DNA from 2 places in the Microbacterium sp. K2 genome. Region 1 is predicted to be linked to the other one. Evidence: predicted binding sites of a transcription regulator. Region 1 holds the regulator's gene; the other holds the start of a gene.
The links. Region 1 encodes LexA, which represses DNA repair genes until DNA is damaged. Its sites were predicted from a motif close to TCGAACANNTGTTCGA; they were not measured.
Positions count from the first base shown of each region.

Region 2: the regulator LexA is predicted to act here: its motif matches at 2,139-2,154, upstream of recA (recombinase RecA).

Region 1 is NZ_JBLWII010000007.1:218,420-222,627, forward strand. Features, by position in the region: gene ACLKOY_RS17610 (prolyl oligopeptidase family serine peptidase) at 1-1,201, opposite strand, end outside; gene lexA (transcriptional repressor LexA) at 1,309-1,995, opposite strand; gene ACLKOY_RS17620 (LysM peptidoglycan-binding domain-containing protein) at 2,277-2,639, shown strand; gene ACLKOY_RS17625 (histidinol-phosphate transaminase) at 2,729-3,823, shown strand; gene hisB (imidazoleglycerol-phosphate dehydratase HisB) at 3,820-4,208, shown strand, end outside.
Region 2 is NZ_JBLWII010000001.1:761,627-765,834, forward strand. Features, by position in the region: gene ACLKOY_RS03920 (regulatory protein RecX) at 23-589, opposite strand; gene recA (recombinase RecA) at 899-1,942, opposite strand; gene ACLKOY_RS03930 (DUF3046 domain-containing protein) at 2,210-2,434, opposite strand; gene ACLKOY_RS03935 (helix-turn-helix domain-containing protein) at 2,459-2,767, opposite strand; gene ACLKOY_RS03940 (CinA family protein) at 2,909-3,391, opposite strand; gene pgsA (CDP-diacylglycerol--glycerol-3-phosphate 3-phosphatidyltransferase) at 3,388-3,963, opposite strand; gene ACLKOY_RS03950 (DNA translocase FtsK) at 3,963-4,208, opposite strand, start outside.

The DNA of each region.
Region 1 (4,208 bases):
TCGGGCCTCCGTGCACGAGCACGATGTACGGAGGGAGCTCGTCGTCCGCGGCTGCCGTCGAAGGATTCACCGGCTCATAGACGAAGGCGTGGACAGGCCCGTGCGCGCCGTCGACCAGGATCTCGGATGCCGGGGGCATCCACGAGGGATCCGACGGCGTCGCTCCCGCGACCACCTCGATCTCGCCGGAGTCGACGTCTACGCACCAGACACCGGGGGCTGTCGACGAGCTGTTGCCGGAGAGCAGCACCCGGGAGCCCGCGACATCGTCGACGCTGACATGGCCGTCGGCGGGGACGGGGATGAGGCGGGCGCTGCCGTCCCGTTCCATGACGACCACCTCGTCGCGTCCGTTCGTGCGGACCGCGACGATGCGGCCGTCGGCGAGCGGTCGGTACCAGTGGTTGCCGAGCACCCACAGCCCGTATCCCGTGTCGGCGTCCGCGTCGTCGATCTGCTCTGCAGGGCTGACCGCTCGGAGCCCCTCGACGCGCTGTCGGTGCAGTGCCCAGCGACCCGAGAGGTCATCCGAGTACAGGATCTCGTCGTCGTCAGTCCACTCCGGCTGGAGGGCGGCCCGTGTGGGCAGCTCCGTGCGCCGGGTGCCGTCGGAGAGCACCAGAGACGCGCGCTGCCACGGCATGCGTTCGCCCGACCACTCGACCCATGCGGTGCGAGTCCCGTCCGGAGAGAGCGCGGGATGCGCGTAGAACGACTCGCCCTGCACGATCACCGTCACCAGCGCCGGCACATCGGCGGCTGATCCGTCCGTCGGGATCTCGACGATCCCACGCTGGTGAGGGTCGACCGAGAGGTCCTCCCGCACGGCGAACAGTCGACCGTTCTGCAGGCGCAGGCCGCCGTGCGCCGGCCCTGCAGGGGTGAGCGGCACCGGGTCGTCCCCGCGCCGCATTCGATGCACGCGCTGATCCTTGGCGTCGACGAAGAACAGCGTGCCCTCGGCATCCGCCGTCCACGACCCGCCGCCGTACTCGTGCACCCGCGACCGCGCGCTCCAGGGGGCGGGAAGGATCTCGGCGCCGCTGGAGCTGCGAACGGTCAGGCGCCCGCCCTCGGAAGGCACCGACTCGCCCCACCAGATGTCATCACCCACGAAGGCGGCGCCGTCGATCCTCGGAGACGACGCGGCGATCCGCTCGGGAGTGAACGGGGAGGGCCAGGTACCGAACGGCGACGACATGATTCGAGCCTATGGTGCGCCGGCGCACGGCGTCACACGGGGTGTGGTCGAGAGGGAGGGCCCCAGATCTCGGAGAGCGAGCGGTTGACGAGCCCCGCGCGGCAGAGTCAGACGGAGCGCAGCACCGCGACGATCTTCCCGAGAACGACAGCCTCGTCGCCGAGGATCGGCTCGAACGCGGAGTTCCGGGGGAGCAGCCACGTGTGGCCGTCGCGTCGCCGGAGCACCTTGACGGTGGCCTCGCCGTCGAGCATGGCGGCGACGATCTCGCCGTTCTCGGCGCTGCTCTGGGAACGGACGACGACCCAGTCGCCGTCGCAGATCGCGGCGTCGATCATCGACTCGCCCGACACCTTGAGCATGAACAGGTCGCCCTTGCCGACGAGCTGACGGGGGAGGGGGAAGATCTCTTCGACCTGCTGGTCGGCCGTGATCGGAACGCCGGCGGCGATGCGCCCGACGAGGGGAACCAGCGCGGCGTCTCCGACGGGCGTCGCCACGTCGGCGGGGTTCTCGCCGCTCGTGCCGGGGAGGTCGATGAGAACCTCCATCGCGCGGGTCTTGCCCGGATCGCGACGCAGGTAGCCGCTGAGCTCGAGCTGACCTAGCTGGTGGGTCACGCTGGACAGCGACTTGAGCCCGACGGCGTCGCCGATCTCACGCATGCTCGGCGGGTAGCCGTAGTGACTGATCGACGTCTGGATGACCTCGAGGATCGCCATCTGCTTGGGGCTCAGGCTCTTGCGGCGACGAGTGCGCGGGGCATCGGCCTCGGGGGCGGAGTTGTCGCTCATGGTGCTCCTCAGGTGTGCGATCCGGCGTCTCAGTTCGAATGTCGGAGGCCCGTGGTGGGGTGTTCCTATCGAAACCGTATCCGAGAAACGCGCCGATGTGGAAGATCTGTTCGAGCGTGTCGGCCGATTCTCGCACTTCTGTTTCGAAGAACGCTTGACAGATATTCGAATTCGAAGATACCTTCGGTACGTAGCTTCGCATCCACGGCTCCCGGCCGAGGCGCGGATGCGAACGCTACGCCAACTTCACCGCCCACGCGGTAGATGCAGAGGAGCACGACATGAGCACCATCACCTTCAGCAGTGCAGCAGTCCTTCCGGCTCGTCCGGCGACGCGGCTCCGGCTGACGGCGCGTGGTCGACGCGTCGTGCTCGCCGTCGCGGCGGTGCCCCTCGCTGCCGGGATCGCGTTCGCAGCGCTCAGCGGTGGCAGTGCGATGGCCTCGGGGGAGCAGACGACCACGGCGTCGTTCGCGACCGTAACCGTGATGCCCGGCGACACGCTCTGGTCGATCGCCGAGGGCATCGCGCCCGGGGCCGACCCGCGTGAGGTGATCGGTGACATCACGCGCCTGAACCTCCTCCGTGGCGGGGAGCTGCAGATCGGTCAGGAACTCGCGATTCCGACGCAGTACTCGGAGTGAGCCTCGCCTTCACTGGTCGACCCAGTGAAGAGAGCTTTCGTCTTCATACTCGGTCGTCACGGGCATCCGTGAGGCGAACGCGGCCTACCATGGGAAGGGTGACTGCATCACTTGACGACCTGCCGCTTCGCGACGACCTCCGAGGGCTCACGCCGTACGGAGCACCTCAAGCGCCGCTTCCGATCGCGCTGAACGTCAACGAGAACACGCATCCGGTTCCGGATGCCGTGGCCAGCGACATCCTCGACGACATCGCGGTCGCGCTCCGAGACGTCAACCGTTACCCGGATCGCGAGTTCACCACTCTGCGCGAGGGCTTCGCCGAGTACCTCGGCCACGGCCTCGACGCCGGCCAGATCTGGGCGGGCAATGGTTCGAACGAGGTGCTTCAGCACATCCTCCAGGCTTTCGGTGGGCCGGGCCGCACGGCGTTCAGCTTCAGCCCGACCTACTCGATGTATCCGCTGATCTCGAAGGGGACCGGAGCCCGGTGGGTCGCAGGCGCCAGGCAGCCCGATTACACGATCACTCCGGAAGAGGCGGCAGCGCAGGTCAGGGATGTCGACCCTGACGTCATCCTCCTGTGCTCGCCGAACAATCCGACGGGCACTCCGCTCGGTCTCGACGTGGTCGAGGCGGTCTACGAGGCATCGACGGGAGTCGTGGTCGTAGACGAGGCATACCAGGAGTTCGCGCCACGAGACGCGGCATCCGCCCTCAGCCTGCTCGAAGGACGACCGCGGCTCGCGGTGTCACGCACCATGAGCAAGGCGTTCGCGTTCGCGGGTGCGCGCGTGGGCTATCTTGCGGCGGATCCCGCGTTCATCGACGCCCTGAGGCTCGTGCGTCTGCCGTACCACCTCAGCGCTCTCACTCAGGCGGCGGCCGTGGCCGCGCTGCGGAACTCCGACGTGATGCTGGGCATGGTCGAGGAGATCGTCGAGCAGCGCGACCGCATCTCCGCGACGCTCGAGGCCCTCGGCTACACGCCTCACGAGTCGTGGTCGAACTTCGTGCTGTTCGGCGGTGTCTCAGAACCTGCAAAGGTCTGGCAGCAGCTCTACGATCAGGGCGTCCTCATCCGCGACGTCGGAATCCCCGGTCACCTGCGTGTCACCGCGGGCACCGAGGCCGAGACCACCGCATTCCTCGATGCTCTCGCCTCGATAGGATCGGCTTCATGAGCACCCCCGCCCAGACCCCGCGTACCGCAACACGTGTGCGCAGCACGTCCGAGTCCACTGTCGAGCTCGAGCTGAACCTCGACGGCACCGGTGCAAGCCGCATCGACACGTCGGTGCCGTTCTTCGATCACATGCTGACTGCGTTCGCGAAGCACTCGCTCACCGACCTCACCGTGCGAGCCTCCGGCGACACGCAGATCGACGCGCACCACACAGTCGAGGACGTCTCGATCGTCCTCGGTCAGGCCATCCGCGAGGCGCTCGGAGACAAGTCGGGGATCTCCCGCTACGGCGATGCGCTCGTGCCGCTCGATGAGGCTCTCGCCCAGGCGGTCGTCGACATCTCGGGTCGCCCCTACCTCGTGCACACGGGGGAGCCTGCGGG
Region 2 (4,208 bases), on a different contig from region 1:
GCTCGACGTTCTCGCCTCAGCGTCAGTCCGAGTCGACGAATCGAACCCCGGATGACGAGCCGAAAGAAGACTCCGTCAGGGCGGTCTTCGCGGCCGTCATCGCGATAGAGCCGTTGTAGCCACGGCGAGACAGCTGACCGACCAGACGTCGCAGCGCTGTGTCGCTGTCGAGGCGAGACATCGCTCGTGCTTTCGAGCGCGCGTACTCGAGTGCGCGCTCGGCGTCATCGTCGGGAACGTCGTCGAGCGCTGCATCGATCACGTCGCGAGGAATGCCGCGTTGCGAGAGCGCCCTCGACAGTGCGACCCGGCCCTGCCCCTTGCGCTCGATTCCCGACGTCACCAGCTGGCCGGCGAGAAGTGTGTCGTCGAGGTAGCCCCGTCGACAGAAATCATCGATCACGTCGTCGATCGCACTCGCATCGAGGCGCTCGGCGTTCTGCTCGTAGCCCCCGAGCACCATGCGTGCCTCTGACAGAGAGAGCGATCGAGTCCGCAGCTTGCGGACGAGGAGCTCCTCTGCGTCGCCACGCAACCGAGAGGGGTCGATGCCGACGCCATCGCCTGAGCCGACTTCCTGCGACTGCAATGCGCGCAATCGCGGCGCGGACCGAGCCGCTGCACCGCGTGCTGGATGGCGTTCACTGGGCCCACGAGAGTCGAGGGATGGGACCGGATTCGAATTGCGGGTCGAGTCGCCCTCTGTCGACTTCCACACCCCGGTGACGGCTGCGGAACGAGTCGCGACACCGCTGGCCTCCGGAGCTTCCCTCCCGGCCGACTTCTCACGTGTGTCGTCACGGCCGAAGAGAGGGATGATGGGGGCGATCTGCTCAGGCCCGCCCCCGCCATCACTCATGGTTCACTCCGGTTGCTCCGCAACCGCGAACCATCATTCTCATGCCGGGCGGCGCTCAGCGAGCTCGTCTGCGGGCGCTTCAGTGGCGCCGCCGATGCCGAGCTTCTGCTTGATCTGCGTCTCGATGGCGAGTGCGACATCGGGGTTCTTGAGCAGGAACGTTCTCGCGTTCTCCTTGCCCTGGCCCAGCTGGTCGCCGTCGTAGGTGTACCACGATCCGGACTTCTTCACGATGCCGTGCTCGACACCGAAGTCGATCAGGCTGCCCTCACGCGAGATGCCGACGCCATAAAGGATGTCGAACTCCGCCTGCTTGAACGGCGGTGCCATCTTGTTCTTCACCACCTTGACCCTGGTGCGGTTTCCGACTGCATCGGTGCCGTCCTTCAACGTCTCGATGCGGCGGATGTCCATGCGGACCGACGCGTAGAACTTCAGCGCCTTTCCACCCGCGGTGGTCTCGGGCGATCCGAAGAAGACGCCGATCTTCTCGCGCAGCTGGTTGATGAAGATCATCGTGGTGTTCGTCTGGTTGAGCCCACCGGTGAGCTTTCGCAGTGCCTGCGACATCAGTCGAGCCTGCAGACCCACGTGCGAGTCGCCCATCTCACCCTCGATCTCGGCCCGAGGCACGAGAGCCGCGACGGAGTCGATGACGATCAGATCGATCGCGCCGGAGCGGACGAGCATGTCCGCGATCTCGAGCGCCTGCTCACCCGTGTCGGGCTGCGAGACGAGAAGAGCGTCGATGTCGACACCGAGCTTCGCGGCGTAGTCGGGATCGAGCGCGTGCTCGGCATCGATGAAGGCGGCGATTCCGCCGGCACGCTGCGCGTTCGCGATCGCGTGCAGCGTGAGTGTCGTCTTACCCGAGGACTCGGGACCGTAGATCTCGACGATTCGTCCACGCGGGAGGCCTCCGACGCCGAGAGCGACGTCGAGAGCGATGGAGCCGGTCGGAATGACGGCGACGGGTGCGCGCTCGTCACTGCCCAGTCTCATGACCGAGCCCTTTCCGAACTGACGGTCGATCTGGGCGAGTGCTGTCTCGAGGGACTTCTCGCGGTCAGCGGGTGATGGCATGACGTGCTCCTTATGCTCGCGTGGTGCCGCCTGTAGGCTGTCGCGGTCCTCCCGGCTGGGCGGAACTCTCCGACAAGGCGTATGGCTCTTCGGCTTGCTGTTCACCGTACGAGGCACCTCCGACATTGCGTCGTCAGCTCCGCGAAACAGGGAGAACACCGTCTCCGAACCACTTGTGCAGAAGACTACGCCCGTTTCGAACACATATTCGACGACACGCCGTCACGGCGTGTCGTTAGTCGAACGCGCGTCGAACGCGTCAGGGAATCATCGCCTGCGCGGCTCGAGTCGCCCAGCGCCGTACCGTCGCTCCTGCGGCACATCGGTCTCGGCGCACAGCGCCAGCCAGATGTCACGCGGCGGGACACCGGCATCCAGCGCCTGGTCGGCAGTGCGGCCGGCGAGCTGCGTCAGAATGAGGTCGCTGATGAGAGACGAACCTCGACCACCGAATTCCGCGTCGACTGCGCGGAGGAACTCACTGCGACGCATCAGAGGATGAAAAGGATCCGAAGCTCAGTGGAGCGAAAGCTCTGGCTCGACGGAAGCCACGAGGTCATCCGGCACGACGTCCGGGAAGACCTGGATGCCTTCGAGAACGGAGATGCGGTCGCCCACCTCTCGCATGATGATCGAGATGGGAACATCCAGAGCATCAGCAACCGACGCGAGAATCTCGCTCGATGCCTCCTTCTGGCCCCGCTCGACCTCGCTGAGATAGCCGAGTGCCACAGATGCCTTGCTTGCAACCTGCCGGAGCGTACGCCCCTTCTGCAGGCGGAAGTCCCTCAGCACATCGCCGATTTCCTGTCGTACAAGAATCATCGGAACCTCCTCCCAGATCGCCTTCTCGAGGTCTCCCTCGAGGAGACCGCCAGTCTAGTCCTACCGACCTTCACAAAATCTACCTTCGCACGCTGTGCTTTCGGTGTGAGCACATAGGACATAACGGAACGCACGCATCGGCTATTCCCGGAGGACCCGCACGAGCATCGCAACGGCCGCATCGACCGTCTGGGCGCGGACCTGTGCGCGATCGCCGTCGAATCTGAAGGCCTCACTCACGAAGTGATCCGGGGTCACGACGGCGATGTGCACCGTGCCAACCGGCTGACCATCGGGAGAGTCCGGTCCTGCGATCCCGGTGGTCGAGACGCCGACGTCAGCGGGGATTCCGGAGACCTGCAGTGCGCGACGCGCGCCGGCCGCCATCTGCAGCGCCACCTCGGGGTGCACCGGCCCGTGCGCATCGAGCAGCCCGTCGTCGACCCCCAGCAGCGTGTGCTTGATCGGGGTGGCGTAGGCGACGATCGCTCCCCGCAGCGACTCCGATGCGCCTGGCACCGAGACGAACTCAGCAGCGAGAGCACCGCCCGTCAGCGACTCCGCGATGCCGAGAGTCCAGCCACGCTCGATCAGCACGGCGAGCACCTCCGACGCGGAAGTCACGACCGCTGCCGCGACCCTCGCACCTGCGCCACGATGTAGTCGATCCCGCTCGCCACCGTGAGGATAAGCGCCAGGATCATCAGGATCGCGGTCCCGACCACCCACAGCTGGGGGCCGATCACCACGTGCAGCGGGAGCAGCGCCCAGGAAAGAGCCACGGCCTGAACCGCAGTCTTGACCTTGCCCATCCACGCGGCTGCCACGACGTGCTCCTTCGCGACCATGAGGCGGTGGATCGTGATACCCCACTCGCGGATCAGGATCACGATCACGACCCACCAGTTGAGCTCACCGAGCACGGCCAGGCCGATGAAGCCCGCCCCCGTGAGCAGCTTGTCGGCGATCGGGTCCCACAGCTTGCCGAAGTCCGTGACGATGTCGTGGCGACGTGCGAGGTAGCCGTCGACCCAGTCGGTGGAGATGCCCACGACGAAGAGGATCGCCGCAACCCATCGGATGACGATGTCATCGAGCCCGTACGTTCCCCCCATCAGGAGCAGGACGAAGAAGATCACCGCGAGCGGGATGCGCGCGATGGTGATCGCGTTGGGAAGCTGCCGTGGAATTGCCATCAGTCTCGTCCTGTCAGTCCCCAGGCGTCTTCGTCGCCGTCGTCATTAGCCTCGACCACGGGCAGGCCCTGGAACTGTGCTTCTACCGGGTCGTGCGGCGCCCCGGCCGCGGTCGCAGCCACGGTGGGAGCAGCCGGCTTCGGCGGCGCATCGTCGCCTCGCAGCTTCGCCATGACCTGGGGCAGCTGCTCGGCGGTCGCCAGCACGTCACGCGCCTTGGATCCTTCGGAGGGGCCGACGATCTC